Regions from separate parts of the Nocardioides sp. NPDC023903 genome, predicted to be linked through region 1. Evidence: riboswitches for the same ligand, from Rfam matches in the RefSeq annotation. Region 1 holds a riboswitch; the other holds the start of a gene.

Evidence for each region. Region 1 has a riboswitch for thiamine pyrophosphate ahead of AB0F44_RS05085 (thiamine phosphate synthase). Riboswitches for the same ligand answer to the same signal wherever they lie in the genome.
Region 2: another riboswitch for thiamine pyrophosphate. It lies ahead of AB0F44_RS08810 (thiamine ABC transporter substrate-binding protein); the one in region 1 lies ahead of AB0F44_RS05085 (thiamine phosphate synthase).

What each region holds. Positions count from the first base shown of each region.
Region 1 is NZ_JBEZZS010000003.1:44,048-54,574, reverse strand. It holds gene AB0F44_RS05120 (NAD(P)-binding domain-containing protein) at 1-395, shown strand, start outside; gene thiC (phosphomethylpyrimidine synthase ThiC) at 451-2,139, opposite strand; gene thiD (bifunctional hydroxymethylpyrimidine kinase/phosphomethylpyrimidine kinase) at 2,136-2,924, opposite strand; gene AB0F44_RS05105 (thiamine phosphate synthase) at 2,921-3,511, opposite strand; gene AB0F44_RS05100 (thiazole synthase) at 3,508-4,287, opposite strand; gene thiS (sulfur carrier protein ThiS) at 4,284-4,484, opposite strand; gene thiO (glycine oxidase ThiO) at 4,481-5,569, opposite strand; gene AB0F44_RS05085 (thiamine phosphate synthase) at 5,569-6,174, opposite strand; TPP riboswitch at 6,168-6,277, opposite strand; gene AB0F44_RS05080 (helix-turn-helix domain-containing protein) at 6,338-7,987, opposite strand; gene AB0F44_RS05075 (Zn-dependent alcohol dehydrogenase) at 8,142-9,257, shown strand; gene AB0F44_RS05070 (fumarate hydratase) at 9,357-10,527, shown strand, end outside.
Region 2 is NZ_JBEZZS010000005.1:226,011-236,537, forward strand. It holds gene AB0F44_RS08795 (phosphatase PAP2 family protein) at 1-619, opposite strand, end outside; gene AB0F44_RS08800 (ABC transporter ATP-binding protein) at 631-1,647, opposite strand; gene AB0F44_RS08805 (ABC transporter permease subunit) at 1,666-3,324, opposite strand; gene AB0F44_RS08810 (thiamine ABC transporter substrate-binding protein) at 3,321-4,382, opposite strand; TPP riboswitch at 4,379-4,487, opposite strand; gene AB0F44_RS08815 (GNAT family N-acetyltransferase) at 4,518-4,949, shown strand; gene AB0F44_RS08820 (MBL fold metallo-hydrolase) at 4,939-5,991, opposite strand; gene AB0F44_RS08825 (hypothetical protein) at 5,957-6,400, opposite strand; gene AB0F44_RS08830 (hypothetical protein) at 6,397-6,753, opposite strand; gene AB0F44_RS08835 (putative protein N(5)-glutamine methyltransferase) at 6,770-7,543, shown strand; gene AB0F44_RS08840 (TIGR02206 family membrane protein) at 7,747-8,445, shown strand; gene AB0F44_RS08845 (PLP-dependent cysteine synthase family protein) at 8,409-9,509, opposite strand; gene mqo (malate dehydrogenase (quinone)) at 9,672-10,527, shown strand, end outside.

The sequences.
Region 1 (10,527 bases):
ACGGCGAGGACGCCGGCCGGGCGTCGCTGGTGGACCTGGCGATGCTGTCGGGGATGTACCAGATGTTCACGGGCTTCTTCCACGGTGCCGCGATGGTCGCCACCATGGGGATGAGCGCGTCGGACTTCGCCGCTCGACAGGCCGCGTTCCTCGCCGCCATGACCGGGGAGCTCGCCGGCTACGCCAAGGTCATCGACGGCGGCGACTACACCGTCGCGGGCCAGCAGAGCCTGGAGTTCTCCGACCTCTCGCACATCGTGCGTGCCAGCGAGGAGCAGGGGATCGATCCCGCCCCGATCGCTGCCGTCCAGGCGCTGATCGCCAGACAGATCGATGCGGGGTACGGCTCGGAGGGGCTGCCCCGGGTCGTCGAGAGCCTGCGCGCCGAGGGGTAGCTCTGGGGGCGGCGGGGCCTTGGCCGCCGGTCGGCCAGGGCCCCGCCGAGTCAGGTCAGTCGGCGAGCGGGAGATACACGCGGCTGCCCGCTGCCGCGAACTCCTTCGACTTCTCCAGCATCCCCGCCTCGATCTCCTCGGCGGACGCGCCGTCCTTTCCACCGAAGCGGTCGCGTACGTCCTGGCTGATCTTCATCGAACAGAACTTCGGGCCGCACATGGAGCAGAAGTGGGCGGTCTTGGCGTTCTCGGCCGGCAGGGTCTCGTCGTGGAAGCTCTCCGCGGTGACCGGGTCCAGCGAGAGGGCGAACTGGTCACGCCAGCGGAACTCGAAGCGCGCCTTGGAGAGCGCGTCGTCGTGGTCGCGGGCGCCGGGGTGACCCTTGGCGATGTCGGCGGCGTGGGCGGCGAGCTTGTAGGTGATCACGCCGGTCTTCACGTCGTCCCTGTCCGGCAGGCCGAGGTGCTCCTTGGGGGTGACGTAGCAGAGCATCGCGGTGCCGTGCATGGCGATCGTGGCCGCGCCGATGGCGCTGGTGATGTGGTCGTAGCCGGGCGCGATGTCGGTGGCGAGCGGGCCCAGCGTGTAGAACGGCGCGCCGTGGCACCACTCCTGCTGCAGGCGTACGTTCTCCTCCACGAGGTTGAGCGGGACGTGGCCGGGGCCCTCGACCATGACCTGTACGTCGTGCTCCCAGGCGCGCTCGGTGAGCTCGGCCAGCGTCCGCAGCTCGGAGAGCTGGGCCTCGTCGTTGGCGTCGGCGGTGGAGCCCGGGCGGAGGCCGTCGCCGAGGGAGAAGGCGACGTCGTACTGCTTGAAGATCTCGCAGAGCTCGTCGAAATGGGTGTAGAGGAAGCTCTCCTCGTGGTGCGCGAGGCACCAGCCGGCCATGATCGAGCCGCCGCGGCTGACGATGCCGGTGACGCGGTTGGCCGTGAGCGGGACGTAGCGGAGGAGTACGCCGGCGTGGATCGTCATGTAGTCGACGCCCTGCTCGGCCTGCTCGATGACGGTGTCCCGGAACACCTCCCAGGTCAGCTTGTCGGCCTCGCCGTTGACCTTCTCCAGGGCCTGGTAGATCGGGACGGTGCCGATCGGGACGGGTGAGTTGCGCAGGATCCACTCGCGGGTGGTGTGGATGTCGTCGCCGGTGCTCAGGTCCATCACCGTGTCGGCACCCCAGGTGATCGCGTGGGTGAGCTTGTCGACCTCTTCCGCGATGCTGCTGGTGACCGCGGAGTTGCCGATGTTGGCGTTGATCTTCACCAGGAACCGCTTCCCGATGATCATCGGCTCGGACTCGGGGTGGTTGACGTTGTTGGGGATGATCGCCCGGCCCGCCGCGACCTCCTCGCGGACCAGCTCGGGGTCGCAGCTCTCGCGCACCGCGACGTAGGCCATCTCCTTGGTGATGATGCCCTGTCGCGCGTAGTGCATCTGCGAGATGTTCTTGCCCTTCCGGGGCTGCCGGCGCTCGCCCTGCCACTCCTGGGTGGCTTCGCCGCGGCGTACCGCGGTCTTGCCGTTGTCCCGGAGGTCCGTCGGGCGTCCCTCGTACTGCTCGGTGTCGCCGCGCTCCTCGATCCATTCGAGGCGGCGGGGCGGGAGGCCCTGCTCCGGAGCGGAGCCGGGGCCCTCGGTGCAGTAGCGGTCGAAGGTCTCGCCGTTGGTGAGCGCGACCCGGGTCACCGGGACCTTCAGGTCGCCGATCTCGAGGCGGGTGTGGGCGGGGTGGACGGTCATGCGGTCTCCTTGGTGTGGGCGATCGGTCCTCGGCCGCGGCCGAGGGTCCAGTGCTGGCTTCTGGTGAGCTGTCGGATGACGTACGCAGCGGCCTGCTCCGCCGCTTCGTGCAGCGGGGCGCCGTAGGCGAGGTGAGCGGCCAGGGCCGAGCTGTAGGTGCAGCCGGTGCCGTGGTCGTTGTTCGTGGGGACGGCGGGGTGAGTGAGCGGGATCGGCGGCTTCCCCGGCTCGGCGAGCCAGTCTGTGCATGTCCCCGTTGCCTCCGGGTCGCCTCCGGTGACGATCACGGCGCACCCGCTGGTCGAGCCATCAGCGAGAGCAACCGCCAGCCCCTCGGGCGATCCGTCGCGCCCGGCCAGGGCCCGGGCCTCGTCGAGGTTGGGGGTGACGACGGTGGCGACGGGGAGCAGATGGTCGAGATAGGCGCGGCGTACGTCCTCGCCGCCGAGCACCGCGCCGGAGGTGGCGACCAGGACGGGGTCGACGACGAGAGGCCGGTCGGCGCAGAGACGCGCGACGAGCTCGACCGCCTCGGCGCTGCCGAGCATGCCGGTCTTGACCGCCGCGACCGGAAGATCGTCGAAGACGGCGCGGAGCTGAGCCTCGACGGTGGCGATCGGGACGGCGTGGATGTCGCTGACCCCGGTTGTGTCCTGGGCGGTGACGGCGGTGATCACGCAGGCTCCGTGCACGCCGAGCGCGGCGAAGGTGGCCAGATCGGCCGCCGTACCCGCCGCTCCCCCGGAGTCGGTGCCCGCGACGGTGAGAGCGACCGGCGGGTTCATGACGCCACCGCCGCAGTGCCGAGGGCGGCCAGCAGGTCACGTACGACCTCGGCCGGCTCCTCCGCGCGCATCACCGCGCCCATCACAGCCACGCCATGGGCCCCGGCCGCCACCGCCTCGGCGGCGTTGTCCGGGGTGATCCCACCCAGCGCGTACGTCGGGAGCGGCAGGTCTCCGAACGCATCCGGTCCGAGCGGCGGCCCGTAGCCGGGCTTGGACTCGGTCAGCGCGTACGGGCTCAGCATCGCGTAGTCGAACCCCTCCTCGGCCGCGGTGGCGACCTCGGTGGCGCTGTGGCAGCTGCGACCGCGGTGTAGTCCTACGGGTGAGGTGTTGCAGCTCGCGGATGCGGGCAGGTGCAGGCCCACTGCGGCGGGTAGAGCGGTGTGGGCGGCGATCACGTTCAGGCCGAGTCCGGCGAGCAGGTCGGCCAGCTTTGCTCGATGCTCCAGGGGCTCGTCGAGCTCACGGAGCACGACGTGGGTCAGGCCGGCCTCGGCGCACGCTGCCATCGTCGCGAACAGGCTGCGGCCGAGCGGCAGCTGGGAGCGGTCGGTGAGGACGAGCAGTCGCGGTAGCGCGCTCATGCGATCCGGCCCTCCATCGGCGAGGAGGCCCGGGCGACCGCCTGCCGCGGGATCCGGCCGGCGGCGCGGGCGGTGTACCCGGCCTCGACGGCCAGGCGCAGCGCGTGAGCCATCCCGACCGGATCGTCGGCGCGGGTCACCGCGGTGGCGGCGAGGACGGCGGCGCAGCCGAGCTCCATCGCCAGGGCCGCGTCCGAGGCCGTCCCGACACCGGCATCGAGCACGACGGGCACGGACACCGCGGCGACGACCGCCTCGATCGCGTACGGGTTCAGCAGCCCCAGCCCCGACCCGATCGGCGAGCCGAGCGGCATCACCGCCGCGCAGCCGGCGTCCTCGAGCCGGCGGGCGAGGACGGGGTCGTCGGTGGCGTACGGAAGGACCGTGAAGCCCTTGCGCACCAGCTGCTCGGCGGCCTCGACGAGCTCGACGGCGTCGGGCATCAGCGAGGTCTCGTCACCGATCACCTCCAGCTTGACCCAGTCGGTCTCCAGCGCCTCGCGGGCGAGCTCGGCGGTCAGCACGGCCTCGCGTGCCGAGAGGCAGCCCGCGGTGTTGGGCAGGATCGGCACCTCCGCCGCGCGCAGTGTCTCGAGCAGTCCACCGGACGCGGTCGAGGACGTACGCCGCATCGAGACCGTCACCAGACCGGGCTCGGCAGCGTCGATGACGTCGGGGAGCAGGGCCAGGTTGGGCAGGCCGCCGGTGCCGAGGAAGAGGCGTGAGGAGAGCTCGCGCCCGGCGATCTTCAGGCTGGTCATCGGTGGGGTGGTCATCCGCCCTGCACCGCCGTCACGATCTCGACGACATGACCGTCCTGGAGCTGCCATCGCGCCCAGTCGTCGCGCGGCACGATCTCCTCGTCCACGGCGACGGCGATGCCACTCGGCCGCCGGTCGCCGGTACGTGCCTCGAGCAGGTCGGCAACGGTGCCGCTGACCTCCGTCGGCTCGCTGTTCACGGTGATCTTCATCCGTCCTCCTTCATCCGGAACCGGCGCGGATCGACCGCGGGCTCCACTGACCCTGTCTCGATGTGGTCGGCCACCAGCTGCGCGATGAGCGGCGCCAGCAGGACCCCGTTGCGGTAGGCGCCCGCGGCGAGCACGACGCCCGGCTCGTGGGTCGGACCGACCAGCGGGAGGTTGTCGGCGGTCCCGGGGCGGTCCCGCGAGGTCACCTCCACCACGCTCGCGCGGTCGAGCGCCGGCACCACCCGGCGGGCGGAGTCGAGCAGCCTCCACACGCCTTCGACGGTCGGCAGCAGCGGACCGTCGCGCTCCTCGGTGGTGGCCCCGATGACCACCTCGTCGCTGTCGATCCGCGGCACCACGTAGATCTGCTCGCCGTGCGCCCAGGCCCGCACCGTCCGCTCCACTCGCTCCTGCGTCCGCACGCGCACCACATCGCCGCGCACCGGGCGGATAAGGGAGGAGTACGGAGCGGGCAGCTTCGCGCCGGTCGCGATGACGGTGACCGTGTTGGTCTCGACACGCCGTCGTTCGTCCCTCACGACGGCGGCTCGACCAGCGGTTCCGTCGGTCGAGCCGCCGGAGCCGCTAGGCGGAGGCGTGTCGAGACCAACACGGTCCCCGACCCGATCGAGCAGGGCCGCGACGACCGCACGCGGGTCGACGGAGTGGTCCTCGGCGAGGAAGGCCCCGCCCGCCACGCGGCCGAGTCCGGGTTCACGGGCGAGCAGTTCGCGGCGTAGGAGCCTCTCGTAGGAGACCCCGGCGAGATCGAGCACCGAGAGCTGCCGCTCGACCTGCTGGACGTCCCCGGCATCGAGGCCGACCAGCAGGGTCCCGCGGGTGTGCACGGGCACCCCGAGCCGGGCGGCGAAGTCGGGCCAGAGCGCCAGGGACGACAGACAGAGCCGGGTCAGCTTTTCCTCGCCGTACCAGGCCTCACCGGCCGGGCTGAGCATGCCGGCCGCGGCGTACGACGCCCCCGAGCCCGGCGCCGGATCGACCACCGTGACCTCGTGCTCACGGCGGATCAGCTCGTCGGCCACGGAGAGCCCGACGATCCCGGCACCGAGGATCCGCGCCCGCATCAGCCGACGGCTTCCACGAGCTCCTTCGCGGCCTGGCGTGGGTCGGGTTGTCGCCAGAGCCCGCCGATCACGGCGACCCCGTGGGCACCGGCGGCGCGTACAGCCCCGGCGGAAGCCGTCGAGATCCCGCCGATCGCGATCAGCGGGAGGACACCGGCAGCGTCGGAGACCGCGGAGACCCCCAGCGGGTCGGGGAGCCCGGCCTTGGAGGTGGTGGCGAAGATCGGGCCGAAGCCGGCGTAATCCGCGCCCACGGCGGCGGCCGCCTCGACCGCGGCACGGTCCCGGCAGGTCGCGCCGATGACCAGCCCCGGAGCGACGGCGTCGGCGATCCGCCGGGCCTCGGCCAGCGGAAGGTCGGAGGCACCGAGGTGGACGCCGTGCGCACCGGACGCGAGCGCCACGTCGAGCCGGTCGTCGACCACCACACAGGCGTCGTACGCACCGACCCGCTCGATCACGGTCGCCGTCAGAGCGAGCAGCTCCCGGGTGGTCGCGGCCTTGTCCCGGACCTGGAAGCCGGCGACCCCGGCCTCGGCGAAGTCGGGCAGCAGGGCGAGGTCATCGGTCGAGGAGACCAGACAGAAAATACGTGGAAGAAGCACAACCAATCACTTCCTTCGCCGGCATGATCCGGATCAGGTGTAACGGTCGGAGCGGCTCCAGCTCCCTCTCAGCCCGCTGCCGCGGACTCCCGTGTGGACGTCTCCGACCATAGCGCGCATCCCCGAGCGGCCGCAGCCCGAGGGCCCGCACAGCGGGATACTTCTAGTAGGTCGAGATCCGCAGCGCCCGCATCTTGGCGTACAGCGTGGTGCGCGAGATGCCGAGCTCGCGGGCGACCGCGGCCTTGTTGCCGTCGTGCTTGATCAGCTCGTGCAGGATGACGTCGCGCTCGGCCTGGTCGAGCGGCCGGACGGCCGCCCGCGGCCCCGGCACGGAGCCGAGCTTCGGCGGCAGGTCGGCGGCGACGATCGCGCCGAACCGACGGCGGGCGGCGGCATGTGCGAGCACGGCCCGCAGCTCGCGTACGTTGCCCGGCCAGCGGTGCTCGACCAGCATCCGCTCGACGCCGGGCGTCAGGAAGGCGTCCGGGTTGATCCCGGAGAGCAGCTCTCGGGCCAGCCCGGGGATCTCGTCGCGCCGCGCCGCCAGCGGCAGCTTCTCCTCGACGCGGGAGGCCAGCGCGGCCACCGCCGCGGTGTGCTCGGAGAGCTCCGCCAACGGGGCCGAGACCATCACCACGTGGGCGCGCGTCCGGCTCTCCAGCGCATCCGCGACGACACCGAGGAGCGCGTCGGAGAGCAGCTCGAGGCCGTCGATGATGACGGTGCCCACTCCGGCCGCCATCCGGCGCCGGAACTGCTTGGCCCAGTTGCCGTCGCCCTCCAGGACCGTCGTGGCGCCGGTGAGCAGAGTGATCGGCGACGACGGCGCGAGCTCCCTGGCCAGCGACGTACGTCCGGACCCCGGAGGTCCGGCCACCAGGATCGTCCCCGGCTCCCGTGCCTCCTCGGTCATCGCGCTGACCGAGAGCCCACGTCGCGGCTCGCGGGGCTCGATGCGTACCAGCGCGGCCAGCCGGCGGGTGTCGAGCACCTCGGCATGCACATGGACCGACTCCCCCGACTCCAGGTTCATGTCCATGACCGTCGCCCCCGGAAGATGTACGTCCTGGAGCAGGATCCGCAGCACGGCGATATCCGCGCCGGTCAGGGTGTCCTGGGCCGTCTGGTTGGCCACGGTCAGGTTCTCGCCGACCGCGACCAGCGCACCCCGGCACGCCACCACGGCCTCATGGAAGGCCAGGAGCAGCTGCTTGTCGGTGGTGCGGCTGCCGTCCTGGAGACGCCGCTGGATGTCGGTCACCGCGCGCTGCACCACCGGCCGCAGGAGCGGGTTGGCGTCGCTGGCCAGGGAGGTGATGTCGAGGACGCCCTCGATCCGGTGGGTCACCGGGTGCCGGATCGGCATCGCGAAGCAGCTGAAGTCGCGTAGCATCTCGGCGAAGTGCTCGGGGCCGTGCACCAGCACCGGCAGCCTGGTCTCGAGCGCGGTTCCCGGCGCGTTCGTGCCGAGCCGCTCCTCGAGCAGGCTGGCACCCAGGTCCACCCCGAGGCCGTCGAACGCCCTCGCCACCTGCGCCCGGCCGCACCAGCGGTGCACGATCCGGCAGTCCCGGTCGACCAGCAAGGTGGCGTACGTCGTGCCGTCGAGGTTCTCGGCCAGCTCGTTCAGGACCGGATCGGCTGCCACGTAGAGGGATCCGTGCGGGTCGATGTCGACCGGTGAGAGCGAACCGTGGGCGCGCACCGGGTCGACCCCGGCGAGCCGCGAGCGATGCCACGACGCGGCGATCCGCTCCGGCGCTGACGGTTCAGGCGACGACGGGTCATGCGATGACGTCGTGGTCGGCACAGCATCCCCCCATCGAATGTGGCTTACGTCACATTAACCGGCGGTCCTGTCGACCGGAAGCGAACTGTTCAGGTTCTGAACACCCGGCGGCCGACGGCGCTGGGACTGTGGCAAGGATCCCCCGCTCCCATCCCGGAACACGCTAGGAGTCAGCATGAAGACCAAGGCTGCAGTCGTCTACGAACCCGGCAAGCCGATCGTGATCGAGGAGCTCGACCTCGACAAGCCCCAGGCGGGCGAGGTGCTGATCCGCTACACGCATGCCGGGCTGTGCCACTCCGACGTGCACATCGCCCACGGTGACCTCGAGGCCCGGCTGCCGATGGTCCTCGGTCACGAGGGCGCCGGCGTCATCGAGGAGGTCGGCCCCGGCGTCACCCGGGTCAAGGCCGGCGACCGCGTGGTCTGCTCCTTCATCCCCAACTGCGGCACCTGTCGCTACTGCTCCAACGGCCAGCAGTCGATCTGCGACATGGGCGCGACCATCCTCGAGGGCTACCTGCCGGGTGAGCGGTTCCCGATCACCGGACCCGCTGGGCAGTACGGCGCGATGTGCATGCTCGGCACGTTCAGCCAGTTCGGGGTCATCCACCAGAACTCGGTGGTCAAGGTCGACGACGACCTCTCGCTCGAGTCGGCCGTGCTGGTCGGCTGCGGCGTACCCACCGGCTTCGGGTCCGCGGTCAACACCGCGGCGGTCAAGCCCGGCGACACCGTCGTGGTCTACGGCATCGGCGGCATCGGCATCAACGCCGTCCAGGGCGCGCGACTGGCCGGCGCGAAGTACGTCGTCGCCGTCGACCCGCTGGAGAACAAGCGCGAGGCCGCGCTCCAGCTCGGCGCCACCCACGCCTTCGCCGACGCCGCCTCCGCGCTGGCCGAGGTCACCAACCTGACCCGCGGCCAGCTCGCCGACTCCGCCATCCTCACCCAGGGCCTGGTCACCGCCGAGAACGTCACCGACGGCTTCGACGCGATCGGCAAGGGCGGGGTGCTTGTCCTCACCGGTCTCAACAAGCTCACCGAGCCGACGATCCAGCTCTCCGGCGCGGTGACCACGCTGTTCCGCAAGACGATCAAGGGCAGCCTGTTCGGCGACTGCAACCCGACGTACGACATCCCGCGGATCCTGGGGCTCTACCAGAAGGGCGACATCAAGCTCGACGAGCTGATCACCCGCACCTACACGCTCGAGCAGGTCAACGAGGGGTACGACGACCTGCTCAACGGAGCCAACATCCGCGGCGTGGTCGTCCACGACCACTCCTGAGGTTGTCGCTTCCCCTGGTCACGGTCCTGGTCTCGGTCCTGGTCTCGGCTCCGGAGCCGACGCCGGGACCGGGGCCGTGGCGGCGTACGATTCTCTTCCGTGGCTGACGTTGAGTTCCGATACTCCGACCTCCTCCCGACCGGCAAGGACGACACTCCTTACCGCTTGATCACGAGCGAGGGGGTGGAAGAGATCGAGGTCGACGGGCGCAAGTTCCTCAAGGTCGACCCCGAGGCGATCCGCCGGCTGACCGCCGAGGCGATGAAGGACATCAACCAGTACCTCCGCCCGGCCCACCTCCAGCAGCTCCGCAAGATCATCGACGACCCCGAGGCCTCCGGCAACGACCGCTTCGTCGCGCTCGACCTGCTCAAGAACGTCAACATCTCCGCCGGCGGGATCCTGCCGATGTGCCAGGACACCGGCACCGCGATCGTGATGGGCAAGAAGTCCGAGGGCGTGCTGACCGGCGCCGACGACGCCGAGACCGTCAGCCGCGGTGTCTTCGACGCCTACACCAAGCTCAACCTGCGCTACTCCCAGCTGGCGCCGCTGACCACGTACGAGGAGAAGAACACCGGTTCCAACCTGCCCGCGCAGGTCGAGATCTACTCGACCACCGAGGGCGAGAACGGCCCGGAGTACAAGTTCCTCTTCATGGCGAAGGGCGGCGGCTCGGCCAACAAGTCGTTCCTGTTCCAGGAGACCAAGGCGATCCTCAACCCCGACCGGATCCTGACCTTCCTCGACGAGAAGATCCGCTCGCTCGGCACCGCCGCCTGCCCGCCGTACCACCTCGCCGTCGTCATCGGCGGGACCTCCGCGGAGTTCGCGCTGAAGACGGCCAAGTACGCCTCGGCCCACTACCTCGACAACCTCCCGACCGAGGGCTCGATGAGCGCCCACGGCTTCCGCGACACGGAGCTGGAGGAGAAGGTCTTCGAGCTGACCCAGTCCTTCGGGATCGGGGCCCAGTTCGGTGGCAAGTACTTCTGCCATGACGTACGCGTCGTCCGGCTCCCCCGCCACGGCGCCTCGTGCCCCGTGGCGATCGCGGTCTCCTGCTCCGCCGACCGCCAGGCGCTGGGCAAGATCACCCGCGACGGGGTGTTCCTCGAGCAGCTCGAGACCGACCCGGCGCAGTACATGCCCGATGCCGGCATGGCCGAGGAGATCGCGGCCGGCGAGGTCGTGGACATCGACCTGAACCAGCCGATGTCGGAGATCCTGGCGACGCTCTCGCAGCATCCGGTCAAGACCCGCCTGTCGC
Region 2 (10,527 bases), on a different contig from region 1:
GCAGGCAGTAGTAGGAGACCGTGCCGAGGATCCAGGCGATGCACTGCGAGCTCACGAACCAGTAGCCGTAGGCGAGGTTGCGCGACCACACCAGCCAGCCGGCGACGGCGAACGGCACCAGCGGCAGGAACCACATGTAGATGTAGGAGAGGAACCACGCCACCCAGCCGGTGCCGAGGAGGTCGTGGAGCAGGATCGCCGGGTCGGCGCCGAAGAGCACCGCCTTGTCGATCAGGTGCAGCTCGTGGTCGAACTCGTAGGTCTCCGGCACCACGAACGGCAGGAACGACTTGAGGTTCCGGTAGCAGACGTAGACCAGGTAGAAGCAGACGATGCCCATCGCCACGAGCGTCAGCCGCTCACGCGTCCAGTGGGTGCGGACCCGCTCCTTGAAGATCGGCCCCATGTCCTTCCACTTGAACTTCGCCATCCACAGCGTCCGTGGCACGAGGTCGACGAGGAGCGCAGCTCCGACGAGGAGGGGAAGACGGAGCCAGGACGGTCCGAGGAAGCCCTCCGGGTCGAGCATGCGCTTGTCGACGATCTGCGCGGTTACGACTGCGATCAGGCCGAAGATCAGCGCGCTGCTCACGAGGAAGATCTGAGCGCGGCGATACATAGCCGTTAAGTTTAAATGGCGGGTGGCCGCTCTGCCGATTCGGGGACAACAGATTCTGGGACGGCCAGCCGATTCGGCTCGACCCTCAGCCTGACCGACTCCCCCGGCGCCGGCGCCGAGTCAGCGACGGCGTCGACCTCACCGACGTCATCGAGACGTACGACGAGCCGGTGCAGCTCCGGCGTAGCCCTGGCCGAGACCACGGTGCCGGTGAGCGGGCCGGCCGGATCGGCGACGAAGGCGGAGCGGCGCAGCGCCACCGCGCCGGCCGTTGCCATCCCGGCGGCCTTCAGGACCGTGTACGCCGCCGGCCCCTCGAGCACGCGGGCGTACCCCAGGAACAGGGCGGCCCAGGTGTCCGTCGGCCGCGCCCACACCTCCCGCAGGGTCCCCTGCTGCACCAGGTGACCGTCGCGCAGCAGCGCGATCCGGTCGGCGACCGCGAAGGCCTCCTCCTGGTCGTGGGTGACCATCAGCGCGGTGGTGCCCGCCTCGTGCAGGATCCGTCGCAGGTCGCCCGCGAGCCGCTCCCGCAGCCCGGCGTCGAGGGCGGAGAGCGGCTCGTCGAGAAGCAGCAGCCGCGGCTCGACCGCGAGCGCACGCGCCAGCGCGACCCGCTGCCGCTCGCCACCGCTCAGCGTGCCGGGCAGGCGGTCCTGGTAGCCGCCCAGGCCGACGAGCTCCAGCAGGTCGGCCACCTTCTTCGTACGGTCGGCGGCCGGGATGCGGCGCAACCGCATCGCGTAGGCGACGTTGTTCGCGACGCTGAGGTGCGAGAACAGCTGCCCGTCCTGGAACATCAGCGCGAAGCCACGCTTGTGCGTCGGCACCCCGCGCAACTCCCGCCCGTCCCAGCTGATCTCCCCCGTCGCCGGCTCCAACCCGGCCACGGCCCGCAGCAGCGTCGACTTCCCCGATCCCGACGGCCCGAGCAGCGCCAGCACCTCCCCGTCCGCCAGCTCCAGACTGACGTCCGAGACGGCCGCCTTCCCGTCGTACGCCACCGACACCTCACGCAGCGACAGCATCGCAACCTCGATCCTGGTTCACAGTGCTCCGATCGAAGGTACGCGGAGACGCTCGACGAGGAGCATCACGACGGCGGTGGTGGCGGCGAGGACGCAGGCGGCGGCGAGGGCCATGCCGTAGTTGTCGGACCCCGGACGGGAGAGCAACCGCAGGATGACGACAGGGAGGGTGGGACGCTCCTCGCGGACGAGGAAGGAGGTCGCGCCGAACTCCCCGAGCGATGCCGCGAAGGCGAACCCGGAGGAGGCGAGGAGCGGTTTCCAGATGGCAGGTACGTCGACCGTCATGACCGCGCGCAACGGCCCGGCCCCGAGCCCGGCGGCGGCCTGCCGGAGGCGGTCGTCGACGGACCCCAGGACCGGCACCAACGTCCTCACCACCAGGGGCAACGCCACCAGAGCCTGCGCCAGCGGCACCAGCCACGGCTCGTCGCGGAAGTCGAGCGGGGCCGACCCGAGGGTCAGGTAGAGCCCGAGCCCCAGCGTGACGGCGCTGACCCCGAGCGGCACCATGAACAGCCCGTCCAGGACGGAACGCACCCGACGCTCGGCCACCGACCGGGACCGGCGCGTCACCGCGAACGCCACCAGCAGCCCGAGAGCCAGCGCGACCAGGGACGCCTGCACCGCGACTGCCAGCGAGGTCATCAGCGCGGTCGTGACCGGCACCGGCAGCGGCGGGTCGAACCCGGGAGTCTGCAGGGCCGTGTAGTTCCGGAGACTCCACCGGTCATCGGCCCGCAGCGACCCGAGCAGCAGGGCGAGCAGCGGCCCGGCGACCAGCAGGACCAGCACCGACGTCGACAACAGGGCCGGGAGGTCCCGCAGCGAGACCCGCCGGCGGCGTACGACGACCCGGGACTGCGCGGGATCCGGCACCGAGCGCAGCCGGCCGGCCACGACCAGCAACCCGATGACGACCAACAGCTGGAGCACCGACAACACGGCGGCACCGGGAAGGTCGAACAGAGTGAAGGTCAGCTTGTAGATCTCGGTCTCGATGCTGTTGTAGCGCACCCCGCCGAGGGTGAGCACGATCCCGAACGCGGTCGCGCAGAAGAGGAAGACCACCGACGCCGCGGAGACGATCGCGGGACGCAGCGCCGGCAGGGTGATCGTCAGGAGGACCCGTGCCGGCGAGGCGCCCAGCGCGGCAGCAGCCTCACCGGGACGCGGGTCGAGCGACTCCCAGGCCGCCCCGACCGCGCGGATCACGACCGAGGCGTTGAAGAAGACCAGCCCGAGGATGATCGCGGTCGGCGTGCCGTCGAGCCCCAACCCGGCAAGCAAGCCCGCCTCGCCGATGAGCTCACGGAAGGCGACCCCGACGACGACGGTGGGGAGCACGAACGGCACCAGCAGCCCCGCTCGAATGACGCGCTGGAACGGAAAGCTCAGCCGATGGAGCGCGAACGCGGCCGGCAACCCGAGCGCGACGCTCAGCACCGTCGCCAGCCCCGAGGACCACAGCGTGAACCAGAGTGCCCGCTGGATCTCCGGGCGCCCCAGGATCCTGGTCACGACCGCAGGATCGAACGATCCCTCGAAGAACAGGCCGCGCTGCACCATCCCGATGACCGGCAGGACGAAGAAGACCGCCAGCACGGCCACCGGGAGAGCGGCGAGCGCGACCAGGGTCCCGATTCGCCGGGTCACAGCACGACGGGTGGAGCTCACTGCGCGATCGTGTCACTCCAGGTCGCCAGCCACGCTTCCCGGTTCTCGTCGATCTCCTCAGGCTCGACGGAGAGTGGCGAAGTCGGCTGCTGCGCGAACTTCGCCCAGTCGGCGGGCAGCTCGACGCCGGAGGAGACGGGGAACACGTACATGCTCTCCGGCAACGCCCCCTGCACGCTGTCGGAGAGCATGAAGTCGATCAGCGCCTGGGCGCCCTCGGGATGGTCGGCGCCCTTGAGCACACCGGCGTACTCGACCTGCCGGAAGCAGGTGTCGAGCAGTGCCTTGGTCGTCGTCTTGCCGTCCTTGACGGTGAAGGCCGGCGAGGAGTCGTACGACAGGACGATCGGTCGCGTCCCCTTGCCCCCGCCCTGGGTGAAGTCGGAGTAGTAGGCCTGGTCCCAGCCGTCGACGACCTTGGTGCCGTTGTCCATCAGCTTGCCCCAGTAGTCCGCCCAGCCGTCCTCGCCGTACTCGGCGATCGTGGCCAGCAGGAACGCCATCCCCGGCGTCGACGTCGCCGCGCCCGGGGTCACGAAGAGGTCCTTGTACGCAGGCTCGGCCAGGTCGTCGAGCGACTCCGGCGGCGTCAGCTTCTTCGCCGCGAACCACTCGGTGTCGATGTTGACGCACACGCTGCCGTTGTCGACCGGGGTGAGGAAGTGCTTCTCGTCCCCGGGGAGGTTGAACTCGTCAACCCCGGCCGGGACGGTCTCAGGCGTGTAGGCCTCCAGCGCCCCCTGGTCGATCGCCCTGCTGGCGAAGGTGTTGTCGACGCCGAAGACCGCGTCGCCGTCGGGGTTGCCGGTGTCCATGGCGATCTTGGTGGTCAGCTCGCCACCGTCGCCCGCGTGCCGGATCTCGGCGGTGTAGCCGGTCTTCTCGGTGAACTCGGCCAGCACCTCCTTCGGCAGCGTGAAGCTGTCGTGGGTCAGCAGCACGACGGTCTTGTCGTCGGCGCCGCTCGACGGCTTGGCGTCCGGCTCGGCGGGGCTGCCGCCGCACGCGGACAGCAGCAGAGCGGAGATAGCAGTGGCAGCGATGGCAGGCGTACGCATGCGCATTTCTGACTCCCTTCGCCGGTATCAACCGGAGCAGGTTCGGAGGGTCTGCGGCGCTGTTCGCCGCACTCTCAGGCCTTCCGGCCTCCCCTGTCTGTTCCCACCAACACTACTGGTTGCGAGAATCCACCCATGACCGACGTCGCCATCTCGTCCTTCGACGACCTCTCCCCGAAGACCGCGTACGCCCTGTGGCGGCTGCGCCAGGAGGTCTTCATCGTCGAGCAGGACTGCCCCTACCTCGACCTGGACGGTCGCGACCTCGAGCCCGGGACGCGTCACGTGGTGCTGAGCGACGGCGACCAGCTCGCCGGCACCGCCCGCATCCTCGATGACGGCGACGTGTGGCGGATCGGCCGCGTCGTCCTCGCCCCCGCCCACCGCGGCAAGGGCCTGGCCGACGTGATCATGACCGCCGCCGTCGAGGCCCTCACCGACCGCGACATCGTCCTCGACGCTCAGTCGCCGCTGGCCGGCTGGTACGCCAAGTTCGGGTTCGTGAAGGACGGCGAGGAGTTCCTCGAGGACGGCATCCCGCACACGCCGATGCGACTCACACGCTGACGGGGGCGAACAGAACGCTGGTCTCGGTCTCCTCGCGGGTCGCCTGACCGCGGGCGGCCAACAGCTCGAGATGGGCCTTGGTCTCCATGACCGCGAGGCCGGCGTTGAAGAAGTCGAGCTCGGCGAAGGCGCGCTCGTGGCGGGTCCAGCCGAGGTCGTTGGCGACCTCGAGCGCTGAGCGCCGACCGGCGCGCAAGGACGCCAGCGACTGGGCCAGCCGCGACTCGTGATGGGCCAGGAGCTCGTCGACGCGGGCGTGCGACGACGAGGCGACCGGGCCGTGGGCGGGGAGAAGGCGCAGGTCGGGCAGGGTCCGGACCTTGGTCAGCGAGGCCATGAAGTCGCCCAGCGGGTCGATGACCGGCACCGGCTCGAAGCCGATCGACGGCGTGATCGTGGGTAGCACGTGGTCGCCGGCGAACAGGACCGAGCCGGCCAGATCGGCATAGACGTAGTGGCCCTGGGTGTGCCCCGGGGTGTGCACGGCGTCGAGATCGCGGCCAGCCACGTCGAGGCGTACGTCGCCCTCCAGCCACCGGTCGGGCATCCGCCAGTGGGACAGATCGGGCGCGGGCGGCGGGTTGGCCGCCCACTCCGCGGCCAGCTCGTGCGCTCCGGCATGGGCGAGCAGCCGGTCGGTCGAGACCCAGCCGTCGAGGTCGCCGTTGGTGAGCTCGAGGGTGGGCCGGTCGCCGGCGCCGAGCAGCACGTCCGCGCCGAACTCCTGACCGAGCACCGAGGCGAGGGTGTAGTGGTCGCGATGCACGTGGGTGACCAGGAAGCGCCGGATGTCGCCGAACTCGAAGCCGAGCTTCTTCAGCCCGGACTCGAGCGCCGTACGTCCCTCGGTGATCGCCCAGCCACCATCGACCAGCGAGAGCCCGTCGTCGCCCTCGAGGACGTAGATGTTGACCGCCTTGAGCCCGTCCATCGGCAGCGGCAGCGGGATCCGATGCACGCCGTCGGCGACCGTCCATGCTCCCGGAGCGGACCAGTGCTCCCCCGAGTCAGGCGAGATGGCGGTGGCTGTCGACTGACTCATCCGTCTCCTTCGGGTTGACCTTCCAGAGCCAGAGCAGGCCCAGGATCGGCAACAGGGCAGGAACGAAACCGTATCCGCTCCCGAACTTCGACCATACCGAGTCATCCGGGAACCACGACGGCACGGCCAAGGACAGGACACCGACGACGACCACCCCGGCCAGCTCGATCCACAGCATGATCTTCGCGAAGCCCGCCGACCCGGCGGCCGCGCGGCGGATCGCGAACCAGCCCGCGACGTACGTCGCCGCCGCGACCACGGAGAGCGAGTAGGCGATCGGGGCCTCGTCGAAGGCGGTGAAGACCTGCACCAACGACCGGGCTCCGGCGGCGAGCACGAAGATCGCGTAGACGGTCAGCAGCACCAGGTGCGGACCGGAACGAGTCTTGGCGGGCGAGGTCGCGGTCACCGGACCATCATGACGCGTACGGCCACGACGCCCGTCGCCAGGGCCGCCGCCGCGATCACGCCCGAGGACCACGTCGAGCGGTCCGTACGCATCGTCTGCAGCGCGAGCGGCATCAGGCACACCAGCGCGCCGAGGTAGCCCAGGAAGGTCGACAGCGACTCCGGCTTGCGCCCGCCCGACCACGCCGCCAGCGCCCCGATCGCGAGCACGACCGCCAGGATCTCCAGCATCCACGCCACCTGGTCCAGCCACTTCGGCCGGGGCGCCTTCAGCACCACGCCGAGCACCGCCGCGATCGTCACGAACGCGGCATATCCGGCCACGATAAATCCGATCAGGGTCACGGCGTCCACGTGCCAATCTTCTCCAATGACCTCCACATCTCCCGATCCGGGGCTCGTCGCCCGTCTCCGCGCCGCCGGCTGCGTCTTCGCCGAGGACGAGGCGGCACTGCTCGAGTCCGCCCCGGTCTCCGCCCAGGAGCGGGAGGAGATGGTCGTACGCCGCGTGGCCGGCGAGCCGTTGGAGCTCATCCTGGGCTGGGCCGAGTTCTGCGGGCTCCGGATCCGGGTCGCGCCGGGGGTGTTCGTGCCCCGGCAGCGCTCGGCGCTGATGGTCGAGCTCGCCTGCCGGACGGCCGAGCCAGGCGCAGCCCTGAAGGTTCTCGATCTCGGCTGCGGGACCGGAGCGCTGGGCGCCGCCATCGCGGCACGTCTCCCGGACGCGGAGGTCTGGGCCACCGACATCGACCCGGCGGCAGTCGAGTGCGCTCGCGAGAACCTGCCACCGAACCGCGTGCTCCTGGGTGACCTCTACGACCCGCTCCCCCACGACCTCGAGCTCGACGTGATCGTGGCCAACGCTCCCTACGTGCCGAGCGACCAGATCCGGAACATGCCGCCCGAGGCGCGCGACCACGAGCACCACGTCGCCCTCGACGGCGGCGCGGACGGGCTCGACATCCAGCGGCGCGTGATCGAGCAGGCCCCGAAGCATCTGGCGCCCGGCGGCGTACTCGTCATCGAGTCCGGCCAGGAGCAGGCACCCATCACCGCGAGCCTGATGCGGGAGCGGGGGCTCGTCGCGGAGATCCATCACGACGAGGACCTCTACGCGACCGCGGTGACCGGAACGGCCCCCTGAGAGCACCCAAAAGCGAGGCGTCCCTCTGATTGCACACCACCCCCGCAGTGTGCATTCAGAGGGACCGCCACACCAACCTCGGTGTTGGAGAGGTCGTCCACCCCCCACCGGTGGACGACCTTCTCGCCGATGAAACGGGCCACCCGCGGACTCATGACGCGGGTTGGGAAGAACTTTTTCGAGAATCCCGTCAGACTTCCGATATGCAGGCTTACGGTCCGGCCCACCTGGTGCCGTTGTCCCTGCTCACAGCGGGGATCGTGGCTGTCGTCTGGCTGGGCAGACGACAGCGGGCCGAGGCGAAACCGTCGAAATTCTCACGAGGATTCGCGCTCGCGATCCCGCTGACGACGATCCCGTTGCAGGCCCACGAGTGGGTCACCGACTTCGATCTCTTCATCGATCTGCCGATCCATCTGTGCGACCTGGCGTGGGTCGCGGCGGCGTTCGCGCTGTGGACCCACCATCCCTACCCGACCGCGCTGACCTGCTTCTGGGGCCTCACGCTGACCACGCAGGGCGTCTTCACCCCGGACGTCATGGACTTCCCGGACGTCAGTTACTTCACCTTCTGGGGTCAGCACCTGATGATCGTGATCGCCGCGGTCTACCTGATCTTCGGGCTCAAGCTGCTACCGAAGTGGCGCGACTACGGCTGGGCGGTCGCGACCACGGCGGCGTGGGCCGCCGTGGCGTACGTCCTCAATCTCGTCCTCGACGCCAACTACGGCTACCTGCGCTTCAAGCCGGAGTCGGGATCGATGCTCGACCTGCTGGGGCCGTGGCCGGTCTACATCCTCAACGAGATCCTGATCGTCGCCGGCGTGTGGGCGCTGCTGACGCTGGGTCTGCGGATCTGGGCGCGTCAGGACGGGTCGACGAGGACGCCGGTGCGCTCGTAGTCGGCGAGAGCCGAGGCGTACGGCGCCAGGTCGATGCCCTTCTCGCTCACCCAGCCGTCGTCGTAGTAGGACGATCGGTAGCGCTCCCCGGAGTCGCACAGCAGCGAGACGACGCTTCCCTCGGTGCCGGCCTCCGCCATCTCGCCTACGACACCCAGCGATGCCCACACGTTGGTGCCCGTGGAGGGGCCGACGGAGCGGCCCATCCGGGCCGAGAGCCAGCGCATCGTCGCGATCGACGCCGCGTCGGGGACCTGGACCATGTCGTCGACGACCCCTCCGACGAAGGACGGCTCGACCCGCGGTCGGCCGATCCCCTCGATACGCGACGGCATCCCGGTGGCGTAGTCGGAGGTGTCCGTCTCCCAGCCGCCGTAGAAGGCGGAGTTCTCCGGGTCGGCGACCATGAGCTTGGTGGGGTGGCGGCGGTAGTGGAGGTAGCGGCCGATCGTCGCGGAGGTGCCGCCGGTGCCGGCCGAGACGACGATCCAGGTCGGCACCGGGTGCCGCTCCTGCGACATCTGGTCGAAGATCGACTCGGCGATGTTGTTGTTGCCGCGCCAGTCGGTGGCCCGCTCGGCGTAGGTGAACTGGTCCATGTAGTGGCCACCGCACTCGCGGGCGAGGCGCTCGGCCTCTGCGTACATGTCCGGAGCGCGATCGACGAAGTGGCAGCGGCCGCCGTGCCACTCGATCAGGCGCACCTTCTCCTCCGAGGTCGAGCGAGGCATCACCGCGACGAACGGCAGCCCGAGAAGCCCGGCGAAGTAGGCCTCCGAGACCGCGGTGGATCCGGAGGAGGCCTCGACGACCGTCGAGCCCTCGTGGAGCCAGCCGTTGCAGACCGCGTAGAGGAACAGCGACCGGGCCAGGCGGTGCTTCAGCGAGCCAGTGGGATGAACCGACTCGTCCTTCAGATAGAGGTCGACACCGCCGCTCGCACCGTCGCGGACGGGGAGCGGAACGACGTGCAGATGGGTGTCGGCCGAGCGCTGCGCGTCGGCCTCGACGCGGCGTACGGCTTCGTCGATCCAGGCGCGATGAGAGTCAGAGAGGCGAGGCACCGGCCGAGCGTAACTCCACCCTGATCTGTCCTCGGCATGTGCGGTGAGCCACAATGACAGACCGAAACACGATCGGGTCCGGGCAGTGAAGTTGCCCACAAGTTAGACCGATCTAAGGACCCCGATTAACCATTGCGGCCCCAAAAGCGAGACAAAAGACCTGTGGACGAACCTCTTGACGTAGTGCTGATCGGCGGCGGCATCATGAGCGCCACCCTGGGCGTGCTCCTCCAGGAGCTGGAGCCCAGCTGGTCCATCAAGCTGATCGAGCGGCTCGACTCGCTCGCGGTCGAGTCCTCCGGCCCGTGGAACAACGCCGGCACCGGTCACTCCGCGCTGTGCGAGCTCAACTACAGCCCGCAGAACCCCGACGGCTCGGTCGACATCTCCAAGGCCGTCACCGTCAACGAGCAGTTCCAGCTCTCCCGTCAGCTGTGGTCCTTCCTGGTCGAGAACGGCCGCATCCCGGACCCGGACAAGTTCATCCACACCGTCCCGCACATGTCCTTCGTGTGGGGTGCCGAGAACGTCGACTACCTGCGCAAGCGCTACGAGGCGCTGTCGGTCCACTCGCTCTTCGGCGGGATGGAGTTCAGCGAGGACCCCGAGGTCATCAGGGGCTGGGCGCCGCTGCTGCTCGAGGGCCGCTCGGCCAAGTCGCTCGCCGAGGAGCCGGTCGCGGCCACCTGGACCAACGCCGGCACCGACGTCGACTTCGGCTCGCTCACCTCGATCCTGACCAGCACCCTGGTGGACAAGGGCGCCGACCTCGAGACCGGGTCCGAGGTCACCGATCTGCACCAGACCATGGACGGCTTCTGGCACATCTACGGCCGCAACGAGACCGGGAAGTACCACCTGCGTTCCCGGTTCGTCTTCGTCGGCGCCGGCGGCTACGCACTGCCGCTGCTACAGAAGGCCGCAATCCGGGAGATCCGCGGCTTCGGCGGCTTCCCGGTCTCCGGTGAGTTCCTGCGTACGTCCAAGCCGGAGCTCGTCGCCCAGCACCGCGCCAAGG